Linked DNA regions of Methyloferula stellata AR4. Each later gene encodes a partner of the first gene's protein in a complex. Links are inferred from orthologs where the notes say so. Each region holds a gene or a part of one and is shown on either strand. Other genes may lie near its edges.

Region 1 (6,246 bases):
TCGAGCCAAGGTCCGATTCCGCTTTCAGCGGCATGCGCGCCAATTGCGGCCGATGCACATGGCCGCTGAACGTCACGCGATGCTGCGTCGCTCGCATGGAGCGCTCCGCCTCGCGCGGCCCCATGACGTAGATCCAGCCGGCGGGATCGGACGCATCGCCATGCACGAAAAGCACGTCTCCATGGCTTGCCGACAGAGGCAGCGCCTCGAGGAAGGCGATTTCGGCCTCGCTTAAATTGTTCTTCGTCCATTCGATCGCGTGGCGCGCATGACCATTCATATCGCGCAGCGGCGATGTCACCGCGACATCATGATTGCCCTTGATGACGATTGCGCCATTCGCAGCGAAACGCGCCACCGTCTCGACCACATAGGACGGATCGGCGCCATAGCCGACGAGATCGCCGAGGAAGGCATATTGCTCCGCCCCGCGCGAGGCCGCGTCGATCAGGCAGGCCTGCAGGGCCTCGCGATTGCCGTGAATATCCGAGAGAAGCGCCAGGATCATGAAGAGCTAAAACCGCCGCAAGAAAGTTCGATCAATCGAGAATACCTCCCATCCAAGCCATGGGATGTTTATCGCCCTCCCACGGAATGTCTTTGCAGCCATCTTGCGCCGCGACCTTGAAGACGATCTTGCCCGGATAGGGCTCGACCTCGGTCGACAGGCGGAAGCCGACAATCGTTCCGCCAAAATAAGAAGGCTCGGACTTCTTCTGGTGCAAATAGAGGTTTCCGTTCACGAGGCGCTCGGCCTCCGATTCATACAAGGTCCAATAGCCACTCTCATATTCGGGAGGTTGGACCGCGGTCAGATAAAGCGGATTGCGGCAAATCAAATGAATCCTGGGCACGTGATCTTTCCTGGCAAGATCGAAACATTCGGCGAAGCGGCAATCTAAACCACCCCGCGAAGAGCGAGATTACGCAGATTGCGCACGCTTATCTGCGCTACCCCGCTCCATTCTAGAAGATCAATAACGATAATTTTGGATCGATTCGATCCAAAATTATCGTTATGTCGGATTTCAAAAAAGCGATCCTTGGCCGCTCTTTTTAGCGTCTTTGCCGGCGGGCCTGTCGGCGAGGCGTTTCGTCGCGCCTCCGGCCGAAGCTCCCATTGCTCCAGCGACCGCGGTCTTGCTGCCGTCGGCGAATTCAATATTGAGCTGAGCGCCGTCTTCCACCTGGGACGCAAGCCGCAGCGGCCGGCCTTCGGCGTCGCGAATAAGGGCAAAACCGCGCGCCAGAACCTGGCGATAGCCGAGCGATTGCAGCAATTGGCCGAGCGAGCGCAGATGCGCGGCCCGAAGAGAGAGCCCCGCGCCAAAGGCACGCCTTTGGCGTTGCGCGAGCGCTTCCAATGTTTTTGTGGCCGAGGAAATCCGCTCCTTTTCCGCGCGCAGGCGCGTCGCCCGTGCCGTCGTGAGCCGCGCCGCGGCATGGGTGAGCCTTTGCGTCCGCCGCTCGAAGCCGACCTCGAGACAGCGCAGCATGCGCGCATCGAGCGCCTCGAGCCTTTGCCCGGCGCGGGCCATTTTCGCATGCGGCGATTGGCTCGCCAGCCGATGCGACAGGCGCGCAAGCGCGATTCTATGTTGATCGTGCCCGCGCATCAAAGCGCCCGCAAGGCCAGACCCGGCGCGATCCAATCTCTGGCGCGGAAATGAGATGATCGCCTCGCCCTGCGGGAGCGCCCGCGTCAGCGCGCGCAGCTCGGCCCGCTGCCGATCCATAAGGCGCAGCATTGCGCCTTGATGACGGCGGTCGAGATCGGCCATGGAGGCCAGAAGTTCGAGACGTACCGGCACGGCCTTTTCGGCGGCACCCGTCGGCGTCGGCGCGCGCAGATCGGCGGCATAGTCGATCAGCGTCCAATCGGTCTCATGGCCGATCGCGGAAATCAGCGGCAGCAGGCTCGAAGCCGCGGCACGCACGACCGTTTCCTCGTTGAAGCTCCAAAGATCTTCGAGTGAGCCGCCGCCGCGCGCGACGATGATGAGATCGGGCCGCCGCAAAGGCCCCTCTTCCGGCAGAAGATTGAAGCCTTCGATCGCCGCCGTCACCTCGGCGGCCGAGGTCTCGCCCTGCACGCGCACCGGCCAGACGAGAACGTGGACGGGAAAGCGATCTTCGATCCGATGCAAAATATCGCGGATAACCGCGCCGGTCGGCGAGGTCACGACGCCGATGCGCTCGGGCAAAAACGGCAGAAGCTGCTTGCGCGCTTCGTCGAAGAGGCCTTCGGCCGCGAGCCGCCTGCGGCGCTCTTCGAACAAAGCCATGAGCGCGCCGATGCCGGCCGGCTCGATCGATTCAATGATGATCTGATAGGAGGATTTGCCCGGAAAGGTCGAGACTTTGCCCGTCGCAATGACTTCGAGCCCCTCCTGCGGCTTGACCCGCATGCGCAGGAACGAACTTTTCCAGACGACGGCGTCGATACGGGCGTTTTCGTCCTTCAGGCAGAAATAGGCGTGGCCGGACGAATGCGGGCCCCGATAATTCGAAATCTCGCCGCGCACACGCACAAATCCGAACCGATCCTCGATCGTTCGCTTGAGGGCTCCGGATAATTCGCTGACGCTGATTTCCGGGACATTGGTCACCTGAGCTTCGGACATGGCTTCATAAAGACCGATTTGACCGCGCAAGGGAAGCGCCCTCGGCGCGCCCCTTAGCCGCCTCGGTCAAGCCACAGCCTTGATGGCCTTGCCGAGCTTCTCGACGATCTCGCCGATCTGCGCTTCGCTGACGATCAAAGGCGGCGTCAAAACGATCGCTTCGCCCGCCTGCCGGACCAGAAGATCGAATTCGTGGAAGGCCTTGTCCATCACCTCGAAGGCCCGTTTGCCGACGGCGTCCGGGCGCGAGGCGAGATCGAAACAGGCGGTCAGGCCGCAATTGCGGATATCGAGAATGTTTGGCGTGCCTTTGAGGCTATGAACGGCATCGGCCCAGACCGGCTCGAGCGCCCGCGCGCGTTCGAAAAGCCCCTCGGCAACATAGAGATCGAGCGTGGCCAATCCCGCCGCGCAGGCGAGCGGATGGCCGGAATAAGTATAGCCGTGGCATAATTCGACAGCGTGCTCCGGCCCCTTCATGAAGGCATCATAGATGCCTTTGCGGACCAGCACGCCGCCCATCGGCACCGTGCCCGACGTGATGCCCTTGGCGAAGGTGATCATGTCCGGAATGACACCGTAGCGTTCCGCCGCGAAGGCATAACCGAGACGCCCGAAGCCTGAGATGACTTCATCGAAGATCAACAGAATGCCGAATTTGTCGCAGATGGCGCGCAACTTCTGCAAATAGCCCTTGGGCGGCGGCAACACGCCGGTCGAGCCCGCCATGGGCTCGACGATCACGGCGGCGATCGTCGAGGCATCGTGCAGCCCGACGAGCCGCTCAAGCTCATCGGCCAAATGCGCGCCCCATTCGGGCTCGCCCTTGGTGAAGGCTTGCTCGCTGCGGTTGTAGGTCGTCGGCAGATGATCGACGCCGGCGAGGAGATTGCCGAAGATTTTGCGGTTGGCGACCATGCCGCCGACGGCGGTGCCGCCGAAGCCGACGCCATGATAGCCGCGCTCGCGGCCGATCAGGCGCGTCCTTGAGGCATTGCCGCAGACATTATGATAGCCGAGCGCGATCTTGAGCGCAGTATCGACCGCCTCCGACCCGGAATTGGCAAAGAAGACGTGATCGAGATCGCCGGGCGCCAAAGCCGCGACCCTCGACGCCAAGGCGAAAACTTTGGGATGACCGAATTGGAAAGGCGGCGAGAAGTCGAGTTCGGCCGCCTGCTGCTGGATGGCTTCAACGATAGGCCCGCGGCTATGCCCGGCATTGGCGCACCAAAGCCCCGCGGTTCCGTCTAGAATGGCGCGGCCGTCGCCGGTGAAATAATGCATGTCCTTGGCGCGGGTCACCATGCGCGGGCTTTGCTTGAAGGCCCGGTTGGAGGAAAACGGCATCCAATAGGCTTCGAGATCGTTCGGATGCGTGACGGCGGCTTGAGCGGACATGCGGTGCTCCTGGGAAAGGCCGGGCGAAGCTAGCCGCGTCATGCGGCAAGATGAAGAAGGTCCGTCAGATCGCAGGCAAAAGCCGTTCCGGAGGCGAATGTTACGCTAATTAACATGCGAGCAACCATCGTTCCGGCATGTCCAGGGGATTCGTCTTGCGTGAACGATAGAAGCGTCGCGTCCGCGACACGCACGCACACCATATAGGACCTATGCGCAAAGCCGCCTTCCTTCCCTTGACAGACGCCAGCCCTGGCTCTAGCCGCCCTCTGGTGCACGATCTAAAAACCCCCATCATCCCCGCGCCGCGCCTCGTCTCAGGTTTGAGCGAACTCAGCCCTCACTATGACGTGCTTTTGTGCGACATCTGGGGCGTTGTTCATAATGGCCTCGCGCTGCATCCGGCAGCCGTGGATGCCCTACTGCGGTTTCGCGGCCAAGGCGGCAAAGTCGTTCTCGTCAGCAATGCCCCGGCACCGGCCGGTGCCGTCCGGCATCGCCTCGATCGGCTCAAGGTTCCACGCAAGGCTTACGACGCGATCGTAACCTCGGGCGACATCATCGCGTCCCTGATCGCCGCGCGCGGCGACGCGCCGCTCTACAATATCGGGCCAATCTACGACCGCTCGCTCTACCGGGAAGTCCGCAAGCTTACCGGCCGGAGCCCGCGCCTCAGCAAGCTGAAAGACGCGGCCTATGTCGTCTGCACCGGACTTTTCGATCCGGACACCGAGACGCCCGAAGATTACGATGCCTCACTGGCGCAGATGCTAGAGCGCAGGCTCGACTTTCTCTGTGCCAATCCAGATCTCGTCGTGCACGTCGGGCCAAGTCTCATCTATTGCGCCGGCGCGATCGCCGAGCGCTATGAAGCGATGGGCGGCACGGTGATTCAAGGCGGAAAGCCATACCCGCCGATCTATGAACGCGCGCTCGGCGTGGCGGAAGCGCTACTCGGCCAGCCGACACAACGGTCTCGGATCCTGGTGATCGGGGATGCGATGCGAACCGATATCAAAGGCGCCATCGCGCAATCGTTCGATTCACTTTTCATCGTCGCGGGAATTCATCAGGGCGAGATCCTGACATCGGGCACCGGGGGAAGTCTTGATGCCGTGTCTTTCGCGGAGTTCGTTCAAGCAGCCGGTTTTGCCCCCACTGCCGTTTCGCTGCGCCTCGCCTGGTAGGGCTTTGTCTTACGCCGCCACGGACGAGAAGACGGAGTCGATTTTCGCCTTCAAGATCGCCGCATTGAACGGTTTGACGATGTAATGGCTGACGCCCGCATGGCGCGCCGCGACGACATTGTCGGTCTTCGATTCCGCAGTCACCATGATGAAGGGAACGTCTGATTGCGCGCTGTCCGCCCGGACCTTTTGAAGAAGCTGGTAGCCGGTCATCGGCTCCATATTCCAGTCGGAAATAATCAAGCCATAGTGCTTCTGGCTGATCATCTCATAGGCCTGCTGGCCGCTGGACGCTTCATCGACGTTTTCGAAACCAATCTGACGGAGCAGATTCCGGATGATGCGGATCATCGTCTGATAGTCGTCGACAACGAGGATAGGTACGGAAAGATCGGTGATCATTTACATCTCCAAAACGGCGCCGAAGCCACCGAAACGATGACAGTCGGAACGAACCCCTCTTTGCCCGGCCGAGCATCGGTTTGATCCACATCAAAGAGATTAGGCTTCGCCGCTTGCCATTTTGTTAAGACGATCGCGGGTGCTTGATATACTTACGTTGACGCTTTTCCCTCAGCGTCCAAAAGAGACGATGCGTAAAATCTGTTGTATGCGTCTATCTTTCTGATTCACCCGCACTTTGGGGGTTTTGTACCATTCTCCGCGTTCGTGAGACCGGCAAAAACGCTGGCCGCGGCCGCGAAGTCCTAAGACCTGGCGCTTTACATCTTGGTCCTGCCAGAAAACGGACGAGGGTCGCAGATTAGAACGCGATCGATTCAAGTTGAATCACCGCGTTTTAATCGCCTGTTTTGACGCATGATCCGAAAAAGTCTGCACTTTTCTGGAGCCTGATCTAGTCGCGCGCCGAATCGAGCTGGCCGCGGCTCGTCACCACGATCCAGCCAGAGCCGCGCCGTTCGATGGATTTCACCGTTCCGACGCCTGGAATGGTTTCGCCTTCGATGACTTCGATAGCGCCGTGCGGACCTTCAACGAGCGCGATCCCGTCATAGACGTCGCGCACGACCCAA
Region 2 (7,844 bases), 420 kb from region 1 along the record:
CTTTTCCTGGCAGCCCGGAAATTGCCCGTCCTGCGTCCGCTGCTGTCGCTTGATCTCCTCTTTCTCATCGGCTTTTTCATTCTTGCCAATGTCTTTGGGCCTTTCGCCGACGCGGATTCGCCCGCGGCTCTGGCCGCGAGCTTTACGGCCGTCGCCTCCATGGCCATCTTGAACGCCGTGCAACGCGTTTATCTGAGCGACATGCCGCCGATCACGATCATGACCGGCAATACGACTCAAGTCGCGCTCGATGCGGTCGATCTCATGCGCGACCTCGATCCCGACAAGAAAGTTGTCGTGCGCATGCGGTTTCTGCGCACGATCAACAGTATTTTCTTCTTCTTCGTCGGCTGCGCCGCCGCGATCCTGATGCATTTCCATTTCGGCTTTTGGGATCTCGGGGTACCGGTCTTCATCGGGCTCGTCTGCGTGATCCTCAGCCACGATTGACCGGTGCGGCCGCGCACCCCAACGGCAACCTGTGCTGTTAACTTGATCGGCTTTGGCGCAGGATGGCAGGAACCGCCATGCGCCTGTCGCACGTCACCAGAGCAAGCCGATTTCGATGGACGATTCCTTTTTCATTTTGCTTGCCATCCTGGCCTTCGTCGCCTTCCTGCTGGGGCCGATCGGCTTCTTTTTGACGCTCGCCGCGCGGTCTCGTCTCGGCCTAGCCGAACGGCGGATTCTCGATCTTCAACAAGACTTGCGAAATGCGCGGGCACAGCTGGCAGTCGAGAGAGCGATGCCGCCAATGCCCGCAACGCCGCCGCTGCCGAGCGAGCCCGTCGCAGTGACTCCGGCGCCGGTCGAAGCCGAAACAACAGTCGCCGTGCCAATCGAAGAACCTACTGCCGCAGCGGAACCGTTGCCGCCGCCTGCCGCCCCGGCAGCCCCCCCGCCCTTGCCGCCGCCGTCCGCTGCCGCGCCGTCACAGCCCTCGCTCGAAGAAACATTGGGAACCCGCTGGGCGGTCTGGATCGGCGGCATCGCGCTCGGTCTCGGGGCTCTGCTCCTCGTGCGCTATTCGATCGAACAGGGCTGGTTTGGCCCCGCCGCGCGCGTCTTGCTCGGACTCGCCTTGGCTGCCGCCTTGATCGTTGCCGGAGACTATTTGCGCCGCCGCGATCCGGCCCGTAACGCGCCACCCGCCGCGGACAGGCCCGCGCCGTCGCAAATTCCCGCCGTGCTCACGTCAGCTGGAACCGTCGCCGCCTTCGGTGCGATCTATGCCGCGCATGCGCTCTATGGATTCATCGGACCCGCCTTCGCTTTTCTCGCGCTCGGCATGGTCGGTTTGGCGACAATGCTCGCCTCGGCCTTGCATGGCCCGGCGCTTGCCGGTCTCGGGTTGCTCGGCGCGCTCGCCGCGCCAATGCTCGTGCAATCCAATGAGCCAAACCCCTGGCCCGTGGTGCTCTATCTGACCGTCGTGATCGGTTTCGCCTATGCGCTGGCGCGGCTGCGTCTCTGGCTTTGGCTGGCACTTTGCGCAGCGGCCGGCGGCTTCATATGGGGCCTTATCCTTCTCAACGGCCAAGCGATCAATTTCGAGGAAGCAACGCTCGTCCACGGCGTAATCGAGACCCTCATGGCGACCGTGCTCTTCGCCATCATCAACGGCGCCGGCGTCGCCGATCAAGATGCCGAAAACGACTCTTTCGCGCTTTTCATTCCGTCGGCCTTCGCTCTCTTCGTGCTGATGGCCCTGCATGCCCTAGGTGTCTCTGGCCACTTCGGCACGGGCTGGATGGTCGGCGCGGGCGCGACCATCGCCATCCTCGCCATCGGCGGACTTCTGGCGCCGACCGCCGCCGGTCTCCTGCTCGCCGCAGGCGTGATGCTGGCGCTGACCTTGCTCATCTGGCCCGTTGCCGCGAACCTCCCCATTTTTCCCTCGGAAGCTTGGCTCTGGACCTGGCCGCACCCGAAGTCAGACTCGACCTTCGCGGCCTTTGCCGGAATAGCCGCCGCGGCATTGGCGCTTGCATCCGGCAAACGCCTCTTCGATGGTCTGTCGCTGCGCGCACCGATCGCAACGATCTACGCCGGTGCCGCGGGTCTCATTCCGCTCGCCGTGCTCGTCATCGCCTACATGCGGCTCGCGCATAGCGAGATCAACCTGCCCTTCGCCGCCATAGCAGGCGGGCTCGCTTTCGCGTTTCTGATTGCCGCCAATCTGTTCTTCAGCCGCGATGCCGCGCAAACGCATCCGACTTTGCGGCTCGGCCTCGGCGCTTTCGCATCGGCGGCGCTGGCCGCCTTGGCGCTTGGTCTCGTCTTCGCGCTCGATCGCGGCATGTTGACGGTCGCTCTCGCGCTCGCCGCTTTGGGCGCGGCCTTCGTCGACCGGCGCCTCGGTATTGGTGCGCTCCGCTGGTGCGTAGCAGGGCTTGGCCTCGTCATCGCCGCGCGGCTTCTCTATGAACCGCGCATCGTCGGCGCCGATCTCGGCACCACGCCGGTCTTCAACTGGCTGCTCTGGGGTTATGGCGTGCCGGCGGCTGCCTTCGCTGTCGCGGCGCAGCTCCTGCACCGGCGAGGCCAGGATGTGCCGGTGCTTGTCGCGCAGGCGCTCGCCATTCTCTTTTCCGCGCTGCTCTTCTTTTTCGAGATCCGCCACGCGATCAACAATGGCGATCCCTTTGCGGACACATCGAGCCTTATCGAGCAAGGGCTGTTGGCGACAACGGCTTTCGGATTCTCGCTCGTGCTCACAAGGCTCGATGTCACGCAGACGAGCCCGGTCTTGCGATATGCGTCGCTCGGCTTCGGGATCGTCTCGTTTGCAACAAGCCTGTTCGGTCTCTTGATCTTCGAAAACCCGCTGTGGAGCGGCGGGCGTCTCGAGGGCGGCTTCATCGTCAATTCGCTCTGGCTCGCCTATGGCGTGCCGGCGCTGATGGCCTATTGGCTTGGCCGAGTCGCGCAAGGCGTCAGGCCCAATTGGTATTGGCAAGGCGCGCGCATCGCGGCTTTGGTTCTCATCTTCGCCTTCCTCAACCTGGAGCTGCGACACCTGTTTCAAGGTGCCGATCTCACCTGGACGGCATCCCGCCATACCACCGATACGGAGGTCTATTGCTATTCGGCGCTCTGGCTTTTGCTGTCGATCCTGTTTCTCGCCTATGGGCTCTGGCGCGCTTCGGTCGTCGCGCGTATTGCTTCGGCGGTTTTGATGCTAATGACCATATTGAAGGTCTTTTTCTTCGACCTCAATGGCCTCACCGGCGCGATCAGGGCTTTGTCCTTCATCGGGCTTGGCCTTGTGCTGATCGGCATCGGCCTCGTCTATCAGAAACTGGTTTTCGCGCCGCGCCGCCCGCCCACGTGAGCGCGCGCTCAATTCGGTGTATAGGAATCCATGACCAAGCCTAAAAAAGAGCCGGATGTGACCGAGAAAAACACCGATATTGCCGCCCTCCCCTTCGAGCAGGCCATGGCCGAGCTCGAAGGAATCGTCGAGCGGCTGGAAAAGGGATCAGTCGCTCTCGAAGAGTCGATTGCGATCTACGAGCGCGGCGAAGCGCTTAAGAAACATTGCGAAACGCTGCTGAAATCGGCCGAGCAGCGGATCGAAAAGATCACGCTCGGCGCGGACGGCAAGGCGACCGGCACGGAACCGCTCGACGTGGAATGAGGCCGCTGCGGCCACGCTTCTTGGTTATATAATTCTTTTATATTGATAGGGCTTTTGCTAGAAGCGCCTCAGCGTTCCAGACGTTGGGGAGCGATCATGAAGTCTGTGCGTCTTTTCACGGCCGCAGCTCTGCTGTTGGCTTCTCCCTGCACATTCGCCGAGCCCGCCGCGCCGGACAGCACCATTATCGACTACCGCCAGCCGGCGCCCCGCACGAAAATCGAAAAAGCCTATATTCTCGAAGAGATGCGCCTCTTGTTCGAATCGATCCAGACGATCAACGAAGGGCTCGCCACCGATCATATGGAAGATGTCATCGAGGCCGCGGCCAAGGCTGCGCGCGGCATGCGCCGCAACCCGAGTGATCCCGCCTATCCGGCCTCCATGCATTTCAAGGAAACGCCGGCCTGGAAACAGATGGGCGGCGATGTCGGCCGCGGCTTCGATGCATTGGCCGACGCCGCGAAAAACGGCGCCTCGAAGGAGAGGCAGCTCGCGATCCTCGCCGACACGATGAAGAATTGCGTCGCCTGCCATCAGACCTATAGGCTCGCCGAAGCGCCGCAGCCATGACGGGTGCCTGCCTGCACCGCAAAGGTCACCGTGATTTTACGAATTTGATCGCTTCCGTTTAAGGGGAAAATTAGAAAGACCGGCTAGCCTCAAGCCCGCATCGGAAAGATTTCAGGACCGGTCATGTTGCGTTTTCTGGGCATTTACCCCGTCGCCATTGTACTGGCGCTCGTCGCCGTGGGCTATGTCTCGAAACATGGCCTTATCGCGCCGCAAGCCAAGCCTGCCCCTACCGCCACGGTCGACGCGGCGGCCGTCCGCAGCTATGCCGCGACGCCGGCAAAAGCCGCCTTCGTGCCCGCCACCCAGGCCATCGAGGGCGACCGCAGAGGCCAATATACGGCCTCCGTCCAGATCGATGGCCGCGACATTCCCATGCTAATCGACACCGGCGCGAGCTTCGTAGCGCTGACCAACGAAGCCGCCAGTGAACTTGGTATCCGACCCACGGCCGCCGATTTCACGCTGAAGATGCAGACGGCCAATGGCATTTCCTCCGCGGCGCCGACTTGGCTGAAGCAGGTGCGCGTCGGCATGGTGGAAATCCATGATGTCGAAGCGGTCGTCATGGAGCCGGGTGCATCGGCCACGAGCCTGCTCGGGATGAGCTTCCTCCGCAAGCTCCACCATTTCGGCGTTTCCGACGGCAAAATGCGGCTCGAGCAATAGAGCCCGAGCGCTTTACGATCGCGCGATTAAACGCATCATCTGATCCGAAAAGTCTGCACCTTCTCGAGATGATGCTTAAGCCGGTATGGCATCCTTGGCGCGCTCGTAGAAGGGCGAGTCCATCCCGCGATTCGCATCGGCCGTGATATCGCCGTTGAAGAGCTTCACCGTGAGGCTTCCGCCAAGCTGCTTCGCCGCGGCGGCGAGATAGCCAGTGGCATAGGCCTTGGCGTTTTCCAATGAATCGAATTCATAGAAGCCACCAATCGTATTGGTATTGATGCCGGCGAGCCATGTCTTGCTTTTGAGGCCCGGCTCCTTCTGCATCGCCGCGTTGATCGCGCGCCAATCGATCTCGCCAAAGGGGATTGCAACCTGGATTTCGGCATAAAGGAAGGTCTTGTCGATGCTCATGTCATTCTCCTTAGCTTGGAAATGATACGGTTTCAGAATGGCTCCTTGAACGGACGCAAATCCAATTCATGGGTCCAGGTACTTTTGGGCTGTCTGTGCAGAGCCCAATAAACGTCCGCGATTTGATCGGTCTTAAGTAAGCCGTCTTCGCCTTTGGCTTTGACGAAATCGGGAAAGCGGCTTTTGGCGTAATCCCCCTCGATCACGCCGTCGATCACGACATGCGCGACATGGATCCCCTGCGGTCCGAATTCGCGCGCCAGGCCTTGCGCCAGCGCCCGGAGTGCCGCCTTGGCGGAGGCAAAGCCCGTGAAGGGCGGCCGCGCTTTAAGCGAGGCCGTGGCGCCCGTGAAGAGGATCGTTCCCTGCCCTTGCGGCAGCATACGCCGCACGGCTTCGCGCCCAACCAGAAATCCACCAAGCGCATTTTGCCGCCAGAGCGTTTCGAAACTGTCCGACGTGAGCTCCAGCAAAGGCGCCGCGAGATTGTTGCCGACATTATAAGCGACGAGGTCGAGGCTCGCATTGCCGCTGGCTTCGTCAAGCAAGGCGATCACCTCTTTCTCGCGCGTGACGTCGGTCACTCTCGCCTCTGCCATGCCGCCGGCCCGCCCGATCTCCTCCGCGACGGTCTTCACCTTGGCCTCCGTCCGGCCGGCCACAAAGACGCGCAGGCCCTCGCATGCGAAACGCCGCGCCAGCGCCGCACCAAGGCCCGTCGCGGCCCCGACGCCGAAGACGACGGCAGTCCGCGCAACTGAGGCCTGCCTCTGGTTCTCTTCAGCCATCGTGCTTTCCACCCCGTTCGCAACGGTTCCAATCCAACCATGCTACCGAAGCGTTTCGGTGCAAGCAAAAACGCACTACGACTGTAAATGCGCTACCCGCATATCGGCTCAAGCGCGCGCGAATTGAAGAATGAAATTATTGGCCGGCATGTCGAAGCGATGTTTCAGGGCGAGGCCATGATAATTCGCAGCCTTCTCCAAATCCCGTGCGTCCTTTAATCCCCACTCCTTCACGCCTGCCGCGAGAATTTCCTTGTCGAAGGCTTCATTGGAAGGGGTCGTATATTCGCCTTTCACCTTGAACGGACCGTAGATCGCGACGAAACCGGCAGGGCTTAAAAGCTTCGCGCCAAGCGCCGAAATGCCGTCGATGATCGCAAGGGGTGCAACCTGAAAGATGTTGATGACGAAGATCGCATCGTAAAGGCCGTCCTTCGGATCAGGCCATGTCTTTTCGTCGGTGAGATCGATACGGACCGGATCCGCGACGTTCTCATTCCCGCTTTCCGCGCGCTTCGCCTTGATGGTTTCAAATACATCCGCGTCGTAGTCAGAAGGCTGAAACCTGATCTCCGGGAAATGCGGCGCGAAATAATTGATGTGCAGCCCGGCGCCGCTCGCAAGCTCCAGAACATTGCCGGTCTTCGGAAAAACGCCCTTGAAAACCGAGAGGATCGGATCCTTGTTGCGGTTGCCGGCCCAGGCGACATAGGGGCTCAGCGGATTGGGATCGATGCAGGGCCTCGGATCTGCGATTTGCACTTCGGATGTCTGGGTCTCTGACATTTGTGTTCCTCATCTTCTCGGTTGAAAGATCTTCGCGCGGCTAAGCCGCCAACAAGTCCTTGAGATGCTGATCGACGGCCACATTGAATCCGGGGTCGGTGCCAAACAAAGCGAGATGTCCCCAGATCGAGGACACACGTTTCAATTCGCTTCCAGGGATCAGCTTTTGCTGAAGCGCTATGTCCTTCAGCGGGAAGAAGGCATCTTCATCGATCGCGATGACGAAGGTTTTCGCCTTGACGCGGGCAAGCGCCGCCACGAGGTCGCCGCCTGCAATGCGGCTCACATCGCCATCTTGCCATTTGCGTGCAAGCAGGATCAGATTGTTCGGGTCTTGCGGCAGAAAGTGACCCTCGACGAAGCCGGTGACGAAATCGTCGACATTCGTAAATCCGAGATCCCTCCAAGCGGCTTTGTTGAAGAGATCCTGCGTGAAGCCCGAGGCTGCGAAGATACGGGCATGGTTACGCAGTCCGCGATGCACGGCGCCGTCCTGATACCAGCCGTCATCGAAAGCAGGATCGGCACTGATCGCGTCAATGAAAGTCTGAACCAGGAAGCGATTATGCGGCGTCGCTGTCGCGGTGCCGGCGATAGGTGCCGCGCGTTTCACCGCGTCGGGAAAACGCACCGCCCATTCGAAGGTCTGCTGCGCACCCATCGAGCCGCCGAGCACAAGGGCGAGTTGCTCTATGCCGAATTTCTCGCTGATCAGCCTGTGCTGCGCGCGGACGTCGTCCGCGATGCCGACGCGCGGAAATCGCGCGGCATTGAACGGCAATGGCGCATTGCTCGGCGCGCTCGAGAGCCCATTGCCGATCTGATTGACGAGAATGATGAAATATTTTTCGGGGTCGAGAGCCCGGCCGGCCCCGACATAGGCCTGTTCGAGAATTTTGGACGTTCCGGAATACCAGCTTGGAAACAGCACGGCGTTGGATTTGTCCGGTGACAAAGTGCCGAAGGTCGCAAAG

The links. Proteins that work in one complex are often made in the same cells at the same time.
Region 2: the proteins of xseA (region 1) and A3OQ_RS0116835 are in contact, whole or in part, in a cryo-EM structure (PDB 8TXR), measured with the Escherichia coli proteins. The link is inferred for Methyloferula stellata AR4 from one-to-one orthologs.

Annotation. Positions count from the first base shown.
Region 1 is NZ_ARWA01000001.1:3,838,090-3,844,335, forward strand. What follows is about bases 327-3,304. They hold xseA (exodeoxyribonuclease VII large subunit), read right to left. Parts: upstream 2,625-3,304; coding sequence 1,029-2,624; downstream 327-1,028. Other genes in these bases: A3OQ_RS0118995 (metallophosphoesterase family protein), read right to left, coding at 327-508; A3OQ_RS0119000 (hypothetical protein), read right to left, coding at 540-854; aptA (omega-aminotransferase AptA), read right to left, coding at 2,691-3,304. Also shown: more of A3OQ_RS0118995, read right to left, coding at 1-326; more of aptA, read right to left, coding at 3,305-4,025; A3OQ_RS0119015 (TIGR01459 family HAD-type hydrolase), read left to right, coding at 4,298-5,212; A3OQ_RS0119020 (response regulator), read right to left, coding at 5,222-5,614; A3OQ_RS0119025 (coiled-coil domain-containing protein), read right to left, coding at 6,069-6,246. UniProt on the Escherichia coli protein: Bidirectionally degrades single-stranded DNA into large acid-insoluble oligonucleotides, which are then degraded further into small acid-soluble oligonucleotides.
Region 2 is NZ_ARWA01000001.1:3,412,208-3,420,051, forward strand. What follows is about bases 2,165-5,002. They hold A3OQ_RS0116835 (exodeoxyribonuclease VII small subunit), read left to right. Parts: upstream 2,165-3,364; coding sequence 3,365-3,640; downstream 3,641-5,002. Other genes in these bases: A3OQ_RS0116830 (DUF2339 domain-containing protein), read left to right, coding at 2,165-3,334; A3OQ_RS0116840 (hypothetical protein), read left to right, coding at 3,737-4,213; A3OQ_RS22815 (retropepsin-like aspartic protease family protein), read left to right, coding at 4,337-4,882; A3OQ_RS0116850 (YdhR family protein), read right to left, coding at 4,958-5,002. Outside these bases: A3OQ_RS0116825 (YoaK family protein), read left to right, coding at 1-450; more of A3OQ_RS0116830, read left to right, coding at 566-2,164; more of A3OQ_RS0116850, read right to left, coding at 5,003-5,296; A3OQ_RS0116855 (SDR family NAD(P)-dependent oxidoreductase), read right to left, coding at 5,329-6,084; A3OQ_RS0116860 (DUF938 domain-containing protein), read right to left, coding at 6,193-6,870; A3OQ_RS0116865 (alpha/beta fold hydrolase), read right to left, coding at 6,911-7,844. UniProt on the Escherichia coli protein: Bidirectionally degrades single-stranded DNA into large acid-insoluble oligonucleotides, which are then degraded further into small acid-soluble oligonucleotides.